Regions from separate parts of the Burkholderia sp. SR8 genome, predicted to be linked through region 3. Evidence: predicted binding sites of a transcription regulator. Region 3 holds the regulator's gene; each other region holds the start of a gene.
The links. Region 3 encodes FliA, which starts transcription of late flagellar genes. Its sites were predicted from a motif close to CTAAAGTTTNNNNNNNNNNNGCCGNTA; they were not measured.
Positions count from the first base shown of each region.

Region 1: the regulator FliA is predicted to act here: its motif matches at 2,414-2,440, upstream of fliS (flagellar export chaperone FliS).
Region 2: the regulator FliA is predicted to act here: its motif matches at 2,700-2,726, upstream of flgM (flagellar biosynthesis anti-sigma factor FlgM).
Region 4: the regulator FliA is predicted to act here: its motif matches at 1,515-1,541, upstream of Q3A80_RS16035 (flagellin domain-containing protein).

Region 1 is NZ_JAULUC010000018.1:103,328-107,949, forward strand. Features, by position in the region: gene fliF (flagellar basal-body MS-ring/collar protein FliF) at 1-1,667, opposite strand, end outside; gene fliE (flagellar hook-basal body complex protein FliE) at 1,916-2,260, shown strand; gene fliS (flagellar export chaperone FliS) at 2,515-2,949, shown strand; gene Q3A80_RS22115 (flagellar protein FliT) at 2,946-3,278, shown strand; gene fliK (flagellar hook-length control protein FliK) at 3,354-4,622, shown strand, end outside.
Region 2 is NZ_JAULUC010000039.1:337-4,958, forward strand. Features, by position in the region: gene Q3A80_RS30050 (M24 family metallopeptidase) at 1-1,709, shown strand, start outside; gene Q3A80_RS30055 (flagella synthesis protein FlgN) at 1,812-2,252, opposite strand; gene flgM (flagellar biosynthesis anti-sigma factor FlgM) at 2,338-2,670, opposite strand; gene flgA (flagellar basal body P-ring formation chaperone FlgA) at 2,789-4,240, opposite strand; gene flgB (flagellar basal body rod protein FlgB) at 4,446-4,622, shown strand, end outside.
Region 3 is NZ_JAULUC010000031.1:60,254-64,875, reverse strand. Features, by position in the region: gene flhF (flagellar biosynthesis protein FlhF) at 1-1,354, shown strand, start outside; gene Q3A80_RS28275 (MinD/ParA family ATP-binding protein) at 1,347-2,165, shown strand; gene Q3A80_RS28270 (RNA polymerase sigma factor FliA) at 2,188-2,922, shown strand; S-adenosyl-L-homocysteine riboswitch at 3,013-3,128, shown strand; gene ahcY (adenosylhomocysteinase) at 3,163-4,581, shown strand.
Region 4 is NZ_JAULUC010000011.1:24,896-29,517, forward strand. Features, by position in the region: gene Q3A80_RS16025 (TonB-dependent siderophore receptor) at 1-644, shown strand, start outside; gene rpsU (30S ribosomal protein S21) at 880-1,092, opposite strand; gene Q3A80_RS16035 (flagellin domain-containing protein) at 1,640-2,458, shown strand; gene fliD (flagellar filament capping protein FliD) at 2,642-4,075, shown strand; gene Q3A80_RS16045 (flagellar protein FliT) at 4,116-4,415, shown strand; gene Q3A80_RS16050 (tetratricopeptide repeat protein) at 4,543-4,622, opposite strand, start outside.

The DNA of each region.
Region 1 (4,622 bases), on a different contig from region 3:
CGGTTCTTTTCGTTCTCGAAGCCGAGCAGCAGCGTATCGGGCTCCTCTTCCTTCTCCGGGGCGGGCAGGCCGTCGAGCGCGATGACTTCGTCCGGCGCCGCGAGGGCCGGCGCGACCGGCTCGGGCGGCGGGAATGCGCGGCGCATCGCCGGGCGCACGAACATGAAATAGAGCGCCGCCGCGGCCGCTGCGATGCCGAGCCACTTCGCCGCTTCCTTCGCCATCGCGATCATGTCGGGCTGGCGCCACCACGGCAGGTCGGCGTACGGATCGTTCACGGTCGAGAACGCGCTGTTCACGACGTTCACCGAGTCGCCGCGCTTCTCGTCGTAGCCCATCGCGTCCTTCACGAGCTGCTCGATCTGCGCGAGCTTCGCGGGCGGCAGCGGCTGCATCGTCACGTGGCCCTTCGCGTCGGCGATCGGCTGATAGTTGACGACGACCGCCACCGACAGCCGCTTCACGTTGCCCATCGGCTGCTCGACGTGGCGGATCGTCTTGTCGAGCTCGTAGTTGGTCGTCTGGTCCTTGCGGTCGCTGACCGGCGTCGACTGCGGCCCGCTCTGGCCGTTGCCGGCGACGATCGGCGCGGAGGCCGGCTGCGGCGGCGTGTTCGACAGCGCGCCCGGCACGCCCGACGCGCCGCCCTGCGCGAGCTCGGTCGCGGTGCTGGTCTGCTGGCTGCGGATCGCGGCCTGCTGCGGCGTGCCGTTCGGGCCGTAGCTTTCCGACGTCTGTTCGAGCTTCGAGAAATCGATGTCCGCGCTGACCTGCGAGCGCGCGTTGCCGGCGCCGAAGATCGGCGCGAGGATCGCGTCGATGCGCTTCTGCGTGTTGCGCTCGACCTGCTGCACGTACTTGAGCTGGCTCGCGTCGAGGCCGGATGCCGAGGCGGTCTGCGTCAGCAGGTTGCCGTCCTGGTCGACGATCGTCACGTTCTTCGCCGGCATGTCGGGCACGCCGGACGACACCATCCGCGTGATCGCCTGCACCTGGCCCTCGTCGAGTACGCGGCCCGGATAGAGGTCGACGAACACGGATGCGCTCGGCGCTTCCTTGTCGCGCACGAACACCGACGGCTTCGGGATCGCGAGATGCACGCGCGCGCCGCGCACCGCGTTGATCGATTCGATCGTGCGCTGCAGCTCGCCTTCGAGCGCGCGCTGGTAGTTCACCTGCTCGGCGAACTGGCTGATGCCGAATTTCTGGTTGTCCATCAGCTCGAAGCCGACCGAGCCGCCCTTCGGCAGCCCCATCGCGGCGAGCTTCAGGCGCGTCTCGTGCACCTGGTTCGACGGCACGAGGATCGCGCCGCCGGCGTCGGCGAACTTGTACGGAACGTTTGCCTGCTGGAGCGCGGCAATGATCGCGCCGCCGTCGCGATCCGACAGGTTGCTGTACAGCACGCGGTAGTCGGGCGCGCGGCTCCACAGCACGAGTGCGGTGATCGCGGCGATCGCGAACGCGACGGCGATCACGAACGGCAGCTTCGGGTTGCCCTTCATCCGCGAGATGCCGGGAATCCGTTCCGCGAAGCCGCCGAACCCGAAGTCCGCGCCGGCGCCGCCTGCGCCCGGCAACGCGGCGGCCGCGGTGGCGCCTGGCACCGGGCTGGCGAGGCCCGTGCGAGCGTCGGGGTTGATCAGCGAGTTGGCCTGCGAATCCATGCGTGGAGTTTCTCCGGAGCGGGACGACTGAGCCGCTCGGACGAGCGGACGGACAATGACACGATGCGATTATCGGGACCCGCGCGCGACTCCGATCGACCGAAAAGAGCGGGGTTTCCCCCGTACTTTCGCGGCTTTGGCGCGCGCCCCGCTGCTATCCTTTTTCGCGATCCGGCATGGTGCGCATCGTGCGGCGCCGGCGGACACGCCCGGTACGCCGGGTCACTTCTCTTATGTCTGGGGACAGCATGGCTGCCAACGTCAGCGGAATCGGTTCGGTGTTGCAACAGATGCAGGCGATGGCCGCGCAGGCGGGCGGCGGGGTCGCGAGCCCGACGGCCGCGCTTGCCGGCTCGGGCGCCGCGACCGCCGGCACGTTTGCGAGCGCGATGAAGGCGTCGCTCGACAAGATCAGCGGCGACCAGCAGCACGCGCTCGGCGAGGCGCACGCGTTCGAAATCGGCGCGGCGAACGTGTCGCTGAACGACGTGATGGTCGACATGCAGAAGGCCAACATCGGGTTCCAGTTCGGGCTGCAAGTCCGCAACAAGTTGGTGAGCGCTTACAACGACATCATGCAGATGTCGGTGTGACGAGGCAGGCAGGTCGGGGACGGGCGTCGGCGGCCGGGCCGCCCGGCGCGGGCAGCCAGGCCGCCCATCCGGCCGGATGCGGCACCGCTACGGCTCTGCGCTGACGGCCACGCGGCACCCGCCGCGGCGACGCCGGCCCACCCGTCCACCCGCCTAAAGCTTTTCAATTCCCTTCCGATAACTCCGGAACAAGGCCGCGCCATGCGATGCAGGGCGGCGGCCCCGCATAGCAAACGCATCACAAGGAGAAGCGCATGTTTTCCCCAGGACACGCTGGAGCCAATGCGTACGCGCGTGTCGGCGTCGAGACCGGGGTGATGGGCGCCTCCCCGCACCGGCTGATCGCGATGCTGTACCAGGGCGCACGGCAGGCCGTCGCGCTCGCGCGCATGCATTTGCAGCAAGGCAACGTGGCCGCACGCGGCGAAGCGATCGGCAAGGCGATCGGGATCGTCGAGAGCGGGTTGCAGGCGTCGCTCAACCGCGACGCGGGCGGCGACATCGCCGGGCGGCTCGACGCGCTGTACGCGTATATCGGCCGGCGCCTGCTGGAAGCCAACCTGCACGCGAGCGACGCGATGCTGGTCGAGGTCGACGGACTGCTCGCCACGCTCGAGGAAGCGTGGACGGGCATCGCGCCGGAAGTCGCCCGGATGGCCGCGCAACAAGCGGCGGACGCGGTGCGATGAATCTCAAGGCCGAATACTTCGCTCGCTACGAGGCGCTCGCGGCGGTGTCGGGCCGGATGCTGTGCGCCGCGCGCAGTGCCGACTGGAGCGCGCTGCCGGAGTTGCAGGCCGAATTCCTGCGACTCGTCGACGGGTTGAAGGAGGCCGATCCGGGCGTGGCGCTCGACGAAGCGGATCTCGGCCGCAAGCTGGCGCTGATCCGCCGGATCCTCGCCGACGACGCGGCGATCCGCGACCTCGCGAGCCCGGACGTCGCGCGGCTGTCCGCGCTGTTCGAGGCGCGGCGCTCGACCAAGGTGCTGACCGATCTGTACCGCGCGCGCGGGTAGTGCCCGATTGCCGGGGCGGCGGTCGCCGCGTGCCCGGATTCGCAACGAAGTGGCTGAGGTGAGCAGGCTCCGATCATGACCGGTATCGACTCCGTTGCGGCTGCCGTGCTGGCAAGCCGCCTGGACAGCCTGCTGACCGGCCCCGTGACCGCGCCCGCCGGCGGCGGCGCGACCGCGCAGGTCGGCACGCCGGGCGCGGGCGCGTCGTCGCCGTCGTCCACGGGTGCCGCGCCGGCCGCGCCGCCGGCGTCCGCGCAGACCGCGCTGTCCGAAGTCGCGCTCGTGCTCGATGCGATCTCGCGCTCGGGCGGCGCCGCGACGCCGGCGATCGCGGGACGCGCGCCGTTGCTCGCCGATCCGACCGTGCTGCTGAGTAGCGCAGCGCCCGTGGCGCCGGACGCCGCGCACCCATCCGCTCCCGCCGCGTCTTCCGCTGCGTCTTCCGCTGCTGCTTCCGCCGGCTCGCCGGCCGCCGACGTCGCGGCCGCGCGGGCGCTGGCCGCCGCGCCGCCCGTGGCTGCACTGCGAGCCGCGCTGGCGCAGGCCGTGAGCGAAAGCGGCCTGTTCTACGAATCTCATCTCGCGCAATGGCTGGCCGGCCAGCGCCCGCTTGACGCGCTGCTGCGCGAACCGCAGGCGCGGCTCGCGACCGTGCCGGTGCAGGCCGCCCCGGACGCCGCGCAACACGCGACACCCGACGAGCTCGACGAACTGCTCGCGCAGCGCCTGCCGTTGCCGGCGGCAGCCGCGCGCGCCGCCGTGCCGCCCGGCGCGACCGCGACGGCCGGGGCGGCTGCGCACCAGCTCGCGCAGACTCTGCCGAACGTGCAGGCGGCCAGCCGGCCAGGCGCGGCAGCGGGCGCGGCCGAGATGTCCGATCCGCTCGGCGATCATCCCGGCGCGCACTGGACGCCCGCGCGTGCCGAACTCGCCGCGGCATCGGCCGACCCGCAGGCGCAGGCATCGGCTCCGGTGCATCCGGCTGCCGTACCGCTGGTTCGCCAGCAACTCGACGCGCTCGCGACCGACCAGTTCCGCTGGGCGGGCGAAGCCTGGCCCGGCGCGCGCCTCGACTGGACGATCGAGCCCGACGATCCGGGCGGGCACGCGTCGCGCAGCGGCGACGACACGGGCGACGGCATCGCGTGGCGCACACGGCTGACGCTGACGCTGCCGTCGCTCGGCACGGTCGACGCGGAGCTGGTGTTGAACGGCAAGCAGCTCGTCGCGCGGCTGCGCGCGAATTCGGCCGGCGCCGACCGCCTCACGCGCAACGAAGCCGCGCTGCGGCAGCGCTTCGAGGGCTCGGGTCTGCAACTCGGCGGGCTGTCGATCCGCGCGGTC
Region 2 (4,622 bases), on a different contig from region 3:
CCGAATACCTGCCGCGCCGCAACAACCCGCGCTACGCGGTGTCGGGCTTCGACGGCTCGGCCGGCTGCGGAATCTTCCTGAGCGCGGCGACCGCGCAGGCGCTCGGCGTGCCGCCGTTCGTGCTGTTCGTCGACGGCCGCTATCACCTGCAGGCCGAGCAGCAGTGCGACCCGGCGCGCGTGCGCATCGAGAAGCTCGGGATGAACGTGACGATCTGGCAGGCGCTCGCCGACTGGCTGAACGCGCATGCGAGCCGGCTCGCGCGGGTCGGCTACGATGCGCTGCGAATCAGCGTCGCGCAGCGCGACCGGCTGCTCGCGCAGACGCGGGCCGCGTCGATCGACTGGACGAGCCTCGCGGAGCGCGAGATCGATCGCGCGATCGCGCTGCCGGGCTGGGTCGTCGAACGGCCGATCTTCGAGTTGCCGGACACGGTGACCGGCGCGAGCGTCGCGCAGAACCTCGACGCGCTGAATCGCCGGCTCGCCGTGCACACGGGCGCGGCGGCCGGCAAGACCGCGTTCTTCACGTGCGCATCGGACGATCTCGCGTATCTGCTGAACAGCCGCGGCTATCACATCCCGAATGCATCGTCGCACCTGGGCTTCCTGTTCGCGATCGGCGAGCAGGTCGTGCTGTTCTTGCCGGAAGGCTGCGACCGGTGCCCGGTCGAACTGGCGTCGTATCCGGCGCTGCACGTGATCCGGCGCGACGTCGCCGAACTCGAGCGCTTCCTCGCGCAGTTCGCGGTCGACCACGTGTGCTACGGCTTCGAATCGGTCAACTGCGCGCTCGCCGAATCGGTGAGCCGCGTGTGGCCGCACGCGCGCCACGCCGATTTCAACCCGGTCGAGGCGCTGCGCGCCGGCAAGACGCCGGCGGTGCTCGAGCGGTTCCGCGACGCGTTCGCGCGCAGCTCGGCGGCGATCGCCGCGACGATGCGCTGGGCGAAGGTCGGCGAGCCGGGGCAGCGCCATACCGAATACGACCTGGCCCGCGCAATCAACGACGCGTACGGCGCACGCTCGGCCGTCGCGCTGACGTTCCCGTCGATCGCCGCGAACGGCGCGAACAGCGCGTTCGCGCACTACACGGCAGCGAGCGCCGACGTCGAGCTGACCGAAGGCGAGCTCGTGCTGCTCGACAGCGGCGCGTACTACGACGCCGGCTTCGCGACGGACTGCACGCGCGTCGTGCTGCGCCGCACGCGGCCGGACACGGTCGCGCAGCCGTGGCAGCGCGAGATCTACACGGTCGCGCTGAAGGCCTGCATCAAGGGGCTCGTCACGCGCTTCCCGAAGACGGCGACGGGCGGCGACGTCGATGCGGCGGTGCGGCAGGTGTGCCGCGACCACGGCTACGATTTCGGCCACGGCACCGGGCACGGCGTCGGGATCCACGTGCACGAGGGCGGCGTGCGGTTCGCGCCGGGCGCGACGTACGGGCTGGTGCCGAACGCGGTGATTTCGGTCGAGCCGGGCATCTACGTGCCGGGCAAGGGCGGCGTGCGGATCGAGAACATCGTGATCGTGCGCGCGGACGACGCGGAATCGGACACCGTCGCGTTCGAGAACCTGGTGACGGTCGGCTACGACTGGGACCTGATCGACGTCGACCTGCTGGACGACGACGAGCGCGCGTATCTGCGCGACTACGAACGGCTTTGCGTGGAACGCGGCACGCAGGTCACCGCGTGCCCGCTGCTGTAGGACGGGGAAGGAGTGCGCGGCGCGGCAGGGCCGCGCGGCGCGTGGCCGGCGCATTGGTGCGCCGGCGTGGCGCATACATCACTGCATCAATATATCGCTGAGTCAGCGCATCAGCGCCGACACACGCCCGTCGGGCCCGTAGACACCGGCCGGCGCGGGCGCCGAGCGCAGCACCGCGAGCGCGCGCTCGTTGTAGTCCATCCGGATCCGGATCAGCATGCCGTTGGTCGCATTGGCCTGGCGCGCGCGTTCGGCGGCCTGCAGCAGCAGTTGCCAGCGGCCGGCGAGGCGTGCGTCGCGCTCGGCGGCCTGGTCCATGCCTTTCTTGCCGGCCGGAAAGCCGAGCGCGGACAGCTGCGTGTCACGCGTGCGCTCGAGCTGCGCGAGGCGGTCGATCAGCTCGCTCTTCTTCTCGACGATGCCGGGCAGCATTTCAAGCGGCTCCGGCGTCGTCAGCGCCTTTTCCTCGTAGGCGAGCAGGGACGCGAACGCTTCGACCGTCGCGTGTTCGTCGTTGACCGTGGCCAGCAGCTCTTCTCTCATCGCGTCATGCTCGTCGCGCCGGCACGCGGGTGCGCATGCCGGCAAACCAGGGGACCGGTCAGGGCGTGACGGGCCCCGGGCCGGCTCAGTTGCCCTGCGAGCGCTGCTGCTGCAGCAGGTCGCGGGCGGTATTCAGTACGCCGTCGGCGATCTTGTTCACGTCGATCGTCAGCGTGCCGTTGTTCAGCGCGTCCTTGATCGACTGGACGAGGGCCGTGTCGATGTCGGCGTTGCCGGAAGCCGACGCCGAACGCAGCTGGCCGGACAGACCCGACAGGTTCACGGTCGTGTCGCCGCCGGTCGATCCTGCGTCGGCCGGCTGCCCGGACGTCGACGAAGCCGCGCCGGATTGCGCGCGGGCCGCGCCGTTGCCGGTCGGCGCGAGTGGGCTCGGGTTCGGAGTGGAATCGATCTTCACGATGGGTTTCCTGGACGGTATGACCCAGATAACGGCCGGGTCGGCCCGAACTTTAGCACCGTGCTTCCGAAATTCTCCGAATAAACAATTCTTTACAATCTTGCGGCAGGATCCGCCCCTATAGCGGAATTTCGACGGTCCCCGCGTCCTTGACGACCGCCGTAACGATCTGGCCCGCGGCCATCCTGACCCGCACCGACTGGCCCGGCGCCGCATTCGCGAGCGCGCTGCCCTCGGCCGAGATCGTGAAACCCGGGCCGGCCGCGACGACCCGCACCGTCTGGCCGGCCGACACTGACGCGGCGCTCTTCAGCATGTCCTGGCGCAGCGGCAGCCCGGCCGCGATCCGCGCGAGTGCGGTCGAGCCGACCGCCTGCGCGGGATCGGTGATCACCGCGAGCGGCAGCACCGTCAGGTCGCCGTCGCGCGCGACGAGGTCGGCCGCGGTCAGCGGCTCTCCGGGCGCGATCTGGCGCGCGGCGACGTAATAGGTGGCGTGCACCGTCACCTTTGCCTGCAGATAGACGGTCCACGGCCGCTCACCCGCGCAGCGCACGCCGACGGTCGTGCGGCCCCACAGGCGCGCGCCGGTCGGCAGGAACGGCTCGAGCGTCGTGCACGCGGCGAGCCCGCGCGGGAACGCGGCGGCGACCGTCGCGGTGGTCTTGCCCGGCAGGCCGGCGATCTGCTGCTGCAGGAACGCGAGGGCCGTGCGCCGGATCGACTCCGGGTCCTGCTGGCCGGGCGGCGTTGCCTGGGCCGCCGGCGCGGCGGCCGCCGGTGCGCGCGGCGCCGAAGCGGATGAAACGGATGAAGCGGATGAAGCGGTGCGCAGCGCGGCCATGCGGGCGGCGAGCGCCTGCCGGGCCGGATTCGATACGGGATCCGCGGTGGCGGTACCGGCGACGACGGTCGCGACACTGCCGGGATCGGCGGCGCGCGGCGCGCCGTAACCGGTGTTCGCGGCGTTCACGCGGGCTGCTGCGTAGACGGCGCGCGGTGCCGGAACTGGCGTCGGTACCGGCGCAGGCGCCGGAACGCTCGTCACGACCATCGATCCGGCCGGCTGCGCCGTGTAACCGCTCGCGGTCGCGCCGGCGGCAGTGGCCATGCGGGAAGCGCTGCCCGTGGCCGCACGGGGCGCGCCCGCCATGCCGGCGGCACCGGCCGCCGCTACGCCAGCCGCGCCGGCCATGCCGGCAGCACTGCCCGCCGCACCCGCCATGCCGGCAGCACCGCCCGCCGCGACACCCGCTGTACCGGCCATGCCGGCAGCACCGCCCGCCACCACGCCCGCCGCGCCGGCCATGCCGGTCGCGCCCGCCACGCCGAGCGCACCATTCCCGACCGCCTCCGAACCCGTGCCGGCGGTCCCGCCGAACTGCCCGCCGCTCGCCGCATTCGCATGCGCGAGCGCCGTCTCGGCCGTCTCGCCGCGGCCCGGAATCACGATCGTCCCGTCGTCCGCGTGCGCGGCCGGCGCCGCGACCCACAGCGCCGCGGCGAGCGCGAACGCACGGCGCAGGCGCGTACCGCGTCCGGCGTGTTCGCGAAGTGCGCTGCCTGCCATTGCCGTGTCCTCGAAGCCGTTGATCCGATTCGCATTCTAGGGAGCCGGCCGGGCGCGCAAACGATGAATAGAGGGGGCCTTTGCCGCGTTATTCGTCCGATTGCCGGTTGCATGCGCCGCCTACCATCGCTGTCATGGAAAAAAGCCCCTTGGGTCGCCATCCGGCGCGAGGGGCGTGCAGCGCTTCATACGGAGAGACGCACACATGCTGGACAAACTCGATGCCGAATTCGCGTTCGGCCGACAGGCGCTCGACGTGCGCGCCTATCGGCAGGAACTGCTGTCGTCGAACATCGCGAACGCCGACACGCCCGGCTACCAGGCCCGCGACGTCGATTTCGCGTCGACCCTCGCGCGCTCGCTGAAGCAGACGGGCGGCACG
Region 3 (4,622 bases):
ATCCGCTGCAGCCGCAGCGGCGGCCGCGACGCCGCCGGCAGCAGCCTCCGAACCCGCGCCGTGGCTCGTCGAGCACGCGAAGCGTCTGACGCAGCAGCGCGAAGCGCTGATCGCCCGCGCGCAGGCCGCGCCGGCCGCCCCGCAGGCCCCGGTTCGCGCGCAGCAGGACGCCGCGTCCGCGACGCCGGCCGACTGGGCGCGCGACATCGTGCGCGATGCCGAGCGCCGGCTGCCGTCCGCCGCGACCATCCGCGCGAGCGAAGCGAGCGCCGCGCGGCCGGCCGAGCGCGCGGCCGAACGCACGCGTCTGTCGGCGGAGGCCGCCGCCGCGGTGGCCGACGCGGTGAACGCGCGCATCGAGCGCATCGTCACCGGCACGGTGATGCACGAGCTCGGCGCGATGCGCGGGATGATGGAAGAGCAGTTCGACAGCCTGATGTGGCACGACCGCCAGCGCCGCAGCCCGGTGCACGGCGCGCTGAGCAAGCACCTGTTCTCGGCCGGTTTTTCCGCGCAGCTGGTGCGGATGCTGGTCGACAACCTGCCGTCCGGCGACGACACGCAGACCTTCGAGCAGGCCGCCGAGTGGGCGCAGTCGGTGCTCGCGGCGAACCTGCCGGTGCTCGAAAACGAGGATGCGCTGATGGAGCGCGGCGGCGTGTTCGCGCTGATGGGGCCGACCGGCGTCGGCAAGACGACCACGACCGCGAAGCTCGCCGCGCGCTGCGTGATGCGCTTCGGCGCGAGCAAGGTCGCGCTGCTGACCACCGACAGCTACCGGATCGGCGGCCACGAGCAGTTGCGCATCTTCGGCAAGATCCTCGGCGTGCCGGTGCACGCGGTGAAGGACGCCGGCGATCTCGAGCTCGCGCTGTCCGAGCTGCGCAACAAGCACATCGTGCTGATCGACACGATCGGCATGAGCCAGCGCGACCGCGCGCTGTCCGATCAGATCGCGATGCTGCATGGCGCGAATGCGCCGGTGCAGCGCCTGCTGCTGCTGAACGCGACGAGCCACGGCGACACGCTCAACGAGGTCGTCCAGGCGTACCGCAGCGCGGCCGAGTATCCCGATCTCGCCGGCTGCATCCTGACCAAGCTCGACGAGGCGACCCACCTCGGCGGCGTGCTCGACACGGTGATCCGCTACAAGCTGCCGGTGCATTACGTGTCGACCGGCCAGAAGGTGCCGGAGAACCTGTACGTCGCGTCGACCCGATTCCTGCTGAAAAGCGCGTTCTGTGTGCCGCGCGACGGCTCGCCCTTCGTGCCGCAAGACGAGGACATGCCGACGCTGCTCTCCGCACTGACCGCACGTTCCACCGCCGAGCTGCACGAGGTGCGATTTGGATAAACGGATCATCGACCAGGCCGAAGGGCTGCGGCGCCTGCTGGCCGGGCGCGCGTCGCGCATCGTCGCGGTGACCGGCGGGCCGGCGGGCGTCGGCTGCACGTCGACCGTCGTCAACGTCGCGGCCGCGCTCGCCGCGCTCGGCAAGGACGTGCTCGTCGTCGACGAGCGTGCGGACGTGCAATCGGCCGCGGCGACGCTGGCGGGCGCGTGGCTGCGCGACGGCGAACGCACGCGCGTGGCGGCCGGCTTCGGCCTGTGCGCGGCCGCGCGCCTCGCGCGCGACGGCTACAGCGACACGCAGCTGAGCGACTTCATCGACGGGCAGGCCGACATCGTGCTGGTCGATGCGCAGCTCGGCGCGGACGGCGCATTCTCGGCGCTCGCGCGCGAGGCGCACGACGTGCTGATCGTCACGCGGGTCGCCGCGCAGGCGATCACCGAGGCGTACGCGTGCATGAAGCGGCTGCATTTCGCGCACGCGGTCGCGCAGTTCCGCGTGCTGACCAATCACGTCGGCAGCCACGCGGATGCGAAGACCGCGTTCGACAACCTCGCGGGCGTCGCGAGCCGCTACCTGACGGTGTCGATCGCCGACGCCGGCTGCGTGAGCGCCGATCCGCTCGTCGAACATGCGCGCGACCTGATGCATACCGCGGTCGACGCGTTCCCGTCGTCGTCGGCCGCGCGCGATTACCGGCAGATTGCCGCCGACCTGCTGTACTGGCCGATGCGCCCGAGCTCGGGCGCCGGCCGCGCCGTGCACGCGGGCGGCAAGCCGTCTTACGAGGCGGGTGCGGCGCACGCCGCGTGAGCGCCACCGCAAGGAGAGAGCCATGATGTACAACGCTCAGGGAAAGATGACCCAGGCCGACGTGCTCGCGCAATACGCGCCGCTCGTGCGGCGCCTCGGGCTGCAGCTCGTCGCGAAGATGCCGGCGAGCGTCGATCTCGACGACCTGATCCAGGCCGGCATGATCGGCCTGATGGACGCGGCCGGCCGCTACAAGGAAGACCAGGGCGCGCAGTTCGAGACCTACGCGACGCAGCGCATCCGCGGCGCGATGCTCGACGAGCTGCGCAGCAACGACTGGCTGCCGCGCAGCCTGCGCAAGACGTCGCGCGAGGTCGAGTACGCGGTGCATCAGGTCGAGCAGCAGCTCGGCCGTTCGGCGAGCGAGGCCGAGATCGCCGAACATCTGAAGATGCCGCTCGACGAATATCAGGGGATGCTGCAGGACCTGCACGGCAGCCAGCTCATCTACTACGAGGATTTCGACCGCGCAGCGGACGACGAGCCGTTCCTCGACCGCTATCGCGTCGATCACGCCGATCCGTTGTCGGCGCTGCTCGACGACCACCTGCGCGAGGCGCTCGTCGACGCGATCGACCGGCTGCCCGAGCGCGAGAAGCTGCTGATGTCGCTGTACTACGAGCGCGGGCTGAACCTGCGCGAGATCGGCGCGGTGCTCGAGGTCAGCGAGTCGCGCGTGTGCCAGCTGCACAGCCAGGCAGTCGCGCGCCTGCGTGCGCGGCTGCGCGAACAGGCGTGGGTCGGCGCGGAGAACTGACCCTTTGATCGCCCCCGTCCACGCGCGCCGACGCCGCGCGTGGTGCGCGCGGCGCGCAATTCCCGCGCCGATTTGCTACAATCCCACCCGTTTTCCGAGGAGCGTTGCGACGGACCTTCTGCGTCCGCCAGGCTCGGAGAGCTTCACCAAGCAGCCGTGCGGCGAAATTCGCGCCGGCCCCGCTTCCTGAACGGCGCTCACGTCACCAATTTCTAGAACTTTTTTAGAAAGGAGGGCGTGATGAACGCCATTATCGATTCCAAGGCTTCCAACGATTACGTCGTCGCCGACATGGCGCTTGCCGGCTGGGGCCGCAAGGAACTGAACATCGCCGAGACCGAAATGCCGGGCCTCGTGCAGATCCGCGACGAATACAAGGCGCAGCAGCCGCTGAAGGGCGCGCGCATCGCGGGTTCGCTGCACATGACGATCCAGACCGGCGTGCTGATCGAGACGCTGAAGGCGCTCGGCGCCGACGTCCGCTGGGCGTCGTGCAACATCTTCTCGACGCAGGACCACGCCGCGGCCGCGATCGTCGAAGCCGGCACGCCGGTGTTCGCGTTCAAGGGCGAGTCGCTCGACGAATACTGGGAGTTCTCGCACCGCATCTTCGAATGGCCGAACGGCGAATTCGCGAACATGATCCTGGACGACGGCGGCGACGCAACGCTGCTGCTGATCCTCGGCTCGAAGGCCGAGAAGGACCGTTCGGTGATCGCGAAGCCGACCAACGAGGAAGAAGTCGCGCTGTACAAGTCGATCGCGAAGCACCTCGACATCGACGCGAACTGGTACTCGAAGCGCCTCGCGCACATCAAGGGCGTGACCGAAGAAACCACGACCGGCGTGCACCGCCTGTACCAGATGGAAAAGGACGGCCGCCTGCCGTTCCCGGCGTTCAACGTGAACGACTCGGTCACGAAGTCGAAGTTCGACAACCTGTACGGCTGCCGCGAGTCGCTCGTCGACGGCATCAAGCGCGCGACCGACGTGATGATCGCGGGCAAGGTCGCGGTCGTCGCCGGCTACGGCGACGTGGGCAAGGGCTGCGCGCAGTCGCTGCGCGGCCTGGGCGCGACCGTGTGGGTCACCGAAATCGATCCGATCTGCGCGCTGCAGGCGGCGATGGAAGGCTACCGCGTCGTGACGATGGAATACGCGGCCGACAAGGCCGACATCTTCGTGACGGCGACCGGCAACTACCACGTGATCAACCACGATCACATGAAGGCGATGCGCCACAACGCGATCGTCTGCAACATCGGTCACTTCGACTCGGAAATCGACGTCGCGTCGACCCGCCAGTATCAGTGGGAAAACATCAAGCCGCAGGTCGACCACATCATCTTCCCGGACGGCAAGCGCGTGATCCTGCTGGCCGAAGGCCGCCTCGTGAACCTCGGCTGCGCGACCGGCCACCCGTCGTTCGTGATGTCGAACTCGTTCGCGAACCAGACGCTCGCGCAGATCGAACTCTTCACGCGCGGCGAACAGTACGAGAACAAGGTGTACGTGCTGCCGAAGCATCTCGATGAAAAGGTCGCGCGCCTGCACCTCGCGCGCATCGGCGCGAACCTGTCCGTGCTGTCGGACGAGCAGGCGGCGTACATCGGCGTGCAGAAGGACGGCCCGTTCAAGCCGAACCACTACCGCTACTGATGTGCCGGCGCCGCCGTGCCGCGCATGCCCGCATCGGGCGC
Region 4 (4,622 bases), on a different contig from region 3:
ACGCCGAATCGCTCGAGCCCGGCAGCCGCGTGAACGACATTTACGCGAATGCGGGCCAGATGTTGAAGCCGCTGCGCAGCAGGCAGTACGAACTGGGAATCAAGAGCGAGCACGCGCGCTGGAGCGCGACGGCCGCGCTGTTCCGCATCGAGCGCAGCGCCGAATATGCGAATGCCGCGAACGTCTACGTGCAGGACGGCGAGTCGGTGATCCAGGGGGTCGAGTTCGGCGCGCGCGCGAAACTCGGCGCGCGCTGGAACGCGGGCTTCGACGCGATGCTGCTCGACGCGTGGTACGCGAAAGGGACCGGCAACAACGGCAACCGCGTCGCGGGCGCACCGCGCTTCGTGCTCGCGGGCGACGTCGGCTATGCGGTGCCGGGCGTGCCCGGGCTGACGCTCGGCGTCGACGCGAAGTTCACCGGCGCGACGCCGCTGCGCGCGGCCGGCGGACTCGATGCACCTGGCTTCCTGGTCGTCAATGCCGGCGCACGCTACCTGACGCGAGTCGGCCGCCACGACGTGACGCTGCGCGCGTCGGTCGACAACGTGCTGAACCGCCGCTACTGGGAATACCAGTACGCGGACTACGTGAAGCCGGGCGATCCGCGCACGGTGAGCGTGAGCGCGAAGATCGACTTCTGAGCGAACCGGGCGGCGCGCCGAAAGCCGGTGCCCGGGCGAACCGGCCGGCGCCGGCAGAGAGCGCCGCCGCCGGTCCTGACGATTGGGCCCTTGCGCGCGCGCCACCTGCCGTCAAAGCCCGACACACCATAGCCGAACGCCACGAAAGCCGTTTTTCCGGCCCGGAAAAGCAAAACGGCGGAGCGGCTTCTTTCGAAGCACACTCCGCCGTTTCGCGGCGAACCGTCAGACGCTCTTAGTGGAGCTTCTTCGGCAGCATCTGGCTGCGCAGACGCTTGTGCAGGCGCTTGACGGCTGCTGCCTTCTTGCGCTTGCGGACTGCGGTCGGCTTTTCGTAGGACTGGCGTTCGCGCAGTTCAGCGATCAGGCCATTTTTTTCGATAGCACGGCGAAAGCGGCGAATCGCCACTTCGAACGGCTCGTTTTCTTTCAGAAGAATCGTCGTCATGTCGTTCCTAAATTGCTTAAACGGTCAAAAACGTAGCGGCCAAGCGCCACGCACCGGCCATCCGGGCGTTCCCACAACAGGCGAAACGAGCGGAAATACGGCCTCGGAGGCCGGAAAAGAGAGGCGGAAAGCACCGCGAGTACGCTTCACAAGCCGCGTGCAGCGCCGCGTTTGACTGCCAGCAGGAATGCCGTAACGGCATAGGCCTGACAGAAAATCTCAATTCAGCCCGCCATCATATCAGGAAATCACAGACAAAACTATCCTTTTGTCGGTCCCGCGCCGCCGTCCTGCGCAGGCCGGACGCGAACGATGCCCGACGAGGCCGTCGCGGGCACCGCCCGAAATCGCGGCCGGCCTTGTCCGGCGCGGACTTCGCGCGAACCCGCCCCTTCAGTCCCGAATTTCCTCGAACATCCCTCTAAAGTTTTCGCCGGGTGCCGCCGTCAACCAGGAAAGGCGGGCAGCGCCACTCGCGATAAAGCGCAACGCCGAAAACGAACCTGATCCTGTCTGTACTCAGGCATTTTCCAAAACGAGGAAGCAAATGCTGAACATCAACACCAACATCCTTTCGCTGTCGACGCAGACGAACCTGTCGGGCTCGCAGAACGCGCTGTCGCAAGCGATCAACCGCCTGTCGTCGGGCAAGCGCGTGAACAGCGCGGCAGACGATGCAGCCGGCCTCGCGATCGCGACGACCCAGACCGCCGCAATCAACGCGCTGAACCAGGGCGTGTCGAACGCCAACAACGGCATCTCGATGGTGCAGACCACGGCCGGCGCGCTCCAGTCGATCGTCGACAACCTGCAGCGTATCCGCCAGCTGGCAGTCGAAGCCGGCGACGGTTCGCTCGACTCCAACGCACGTGCAAACCTGCAGTCGGAAGTGTCGACCCGTCTGACGGAAATCTCGCGCGTCGCGACGCAAACGACGTTCAACGGCCAGTCGGTGCTGCAAGGCCTGGGCACGGTCAGCTTCCAGATCGGCGCGGTCAACGGCCAGACGATCGCAGCGAACTTCGGCTCGCAGAGCTGGGACTCGAACAACCTGGGCATCAGCGCGCTGACGGTGTCGAGCGTGTCGGATTCGCAGGCAGCGATGGGCTCGATCGACGCAGTGCTGACGAAGGTCAACACGTTCCAGGCAACGCTCGGCGCAACGCAGAACACGTTCCAGTCGGCGATCACGAACACGCAGACGCAGTCGACCAACATGTCGGCAGCCCGTTCGCAGATCACCGACGCGGACTTCGCGACGGAAACGGCGAACCTGAGCAAGGCGCAAGTGCTGCAGCAGGCAGGCATCTCGGTGCTGGCACAGGCGAACTCGCTGCCGCAGCAGGTCCTGAAGCTGCTGGGTTAATACCCGCCACCGGCGGCGCGCGTCTCGCGACGCGCCGTCCGCCGGCACGGGCGCCGCGACCTCGGTCCGGCGCCCGCGCCCCTTCATCGCGCATCCGGGAGGCTCGCCTCCCGTTGCGCGCTTGTTCGACACCGACGCGCGCTTCGCCCGACCCTGTCCGGGCACGCAGACCGGAGCCCCCGAATGACCTCGACGACCACCACCACCACGTCCACCAGCGACCTGAATACCGCGCTCCAGCAGGCCGCGCAGTCCATCATCAGCGGCTCGACGAAGTCGTCGCTCGACGTCAATTCGCTCGTCTCCGCGCTCGTCACCGCGAAAACCACCGCGCAATCGGTCGCGCTCACGAACAAGCAGACCTCCGACAACACCGAACTGTCCGCGATCGGGCAGATCAAGTCGCAGCTCGCGGCGCTGCAAACGGCGCTGCAGGGCCTCACCGACGGCACGACGCTGTCGGCACTGACCGCGACGGCCAGCGGCTCCGGCCTCACCGCCACCACCGCGAGCGGCGCGGCGGCCGGCACGTACACGGTGAAGGTCAACGCGGTCGCGACCGCCAACTCGATCTCGTCGCCGGCGATCACGTCGTCCGACACGATCGGCAGCGGCACGTTGACGGTCGGCGTCGGCAGCGGTTCGATGCAGGTGTCGGTCTCGTCGACCGACACGCTCGCGACGATCGCCGCGAACATCAACAAGGCATCGAACAACCCGGGCGTGACGGCCACGGTGATCAATGCGTCCGACGGCCAGCACCTGGTCATCTCGTCGAACAGCACGGGCGCCGCGAACACGGTGTCGATCACCGCCGGCGCGGGCCTGAACAGCAAGCTCGACTCGACCCAGTCGGCGTACACCACGGTGACGCCCGCCGCGGACGCGAACATCACGATCGCCGGCAGCACCGTGACGAGCGCGACGAACCAGATCTCCAACGCGATGACCGGCGTCACGCTGAACCTGAGCGCGGCCGCGGTCAACACGACGCAGACGCTCACGATCGCGCAGGACACGACCGGCATCACGACGGCGATCAACAATTTCGCGAAGGCGTACTCGAGCTTCGTCACGACGGCGTCGAGCCTGTCGTCGTACACGACCACGTCGTCGGGTTCGACGGCCGGCCCGCTGCTCGGCGACGCGATGCTGAACTCGATCACGAACGGCCTCGCGACCGCGCTCAGCAGCGGCGTCACGACGGGCGGCAAGACCTACAGCCTGTCGTCGATCGGCATCAACCTGAACACCGACGGCACGCTGACGGTCGACAGCACGAAGCTGCAGACCGCGCTCACGACCAACAGCTCGGCCGTCTCCGCGCTCTTCAACTCGACGAACGGTGTCGGCGTCACGCTGAACAACTTCACGAATTCGTATTCGGCGACGGGCGGCCTGATCGATCAGCGCACGGCGTCGCTGAACAAGGACCTGTCCAACCTGCAGGATCAGGCGACGCAGCTGCAGAACTACCAGACCGCGCTCACGGCCCAGTACAACGCGCAGTTCACCGCGCTCAACACGCTGATGACGCAGATGCAGAACAACCAGCAGTACCTGACGCAGCTGTTCGGCGGTTCGAACAGCGCCGGCACGCTCGCCACCAACAAGTGACGGACCGGCCCCCGGCCGCTGCCCATCCGGAGCTCTCGCCATGGAACATTCTTCGCTGACCCGCGCGCTGGCGCTCACCCATGCGCTCGCGGACGCCGTCTCGCACGACGCATGGGAGCACGCCGCCACGCTCGTGAACGAGCGCGCCGCGCTGCTGATGTCGCTCGACGCGAACCAGACGCCGCAAGCGCTCGCGATCGTTCGCGAGATCCAGCGGCTCGACGCGGACATCACCGAACGCGCGAAAGCCGGCCGCGAGCGGCTGATGACGAATCACCGGCTCGCGCTGCAGCGCATCGACGCCGCATCGCGCTATCAGTCGACCGGAATGATGGGCTGATACGGCGACATACCACGACAACAACAACGACGCCCGCCAGGGCGCTCCCCTCGAAGAGCCGCAGCGATGCGGCTTCTTTTTTTGGGGCGGCCGCACGACGCCGGCCGCCGGCTGCGGCCCGCCGCCGTCACCGAGTCCGTGCGTCGCCCCGATCGCCGGCGAGCCACGCATCCCACATCTCGTGGAACGCGTTCTCGAGATGGCGCG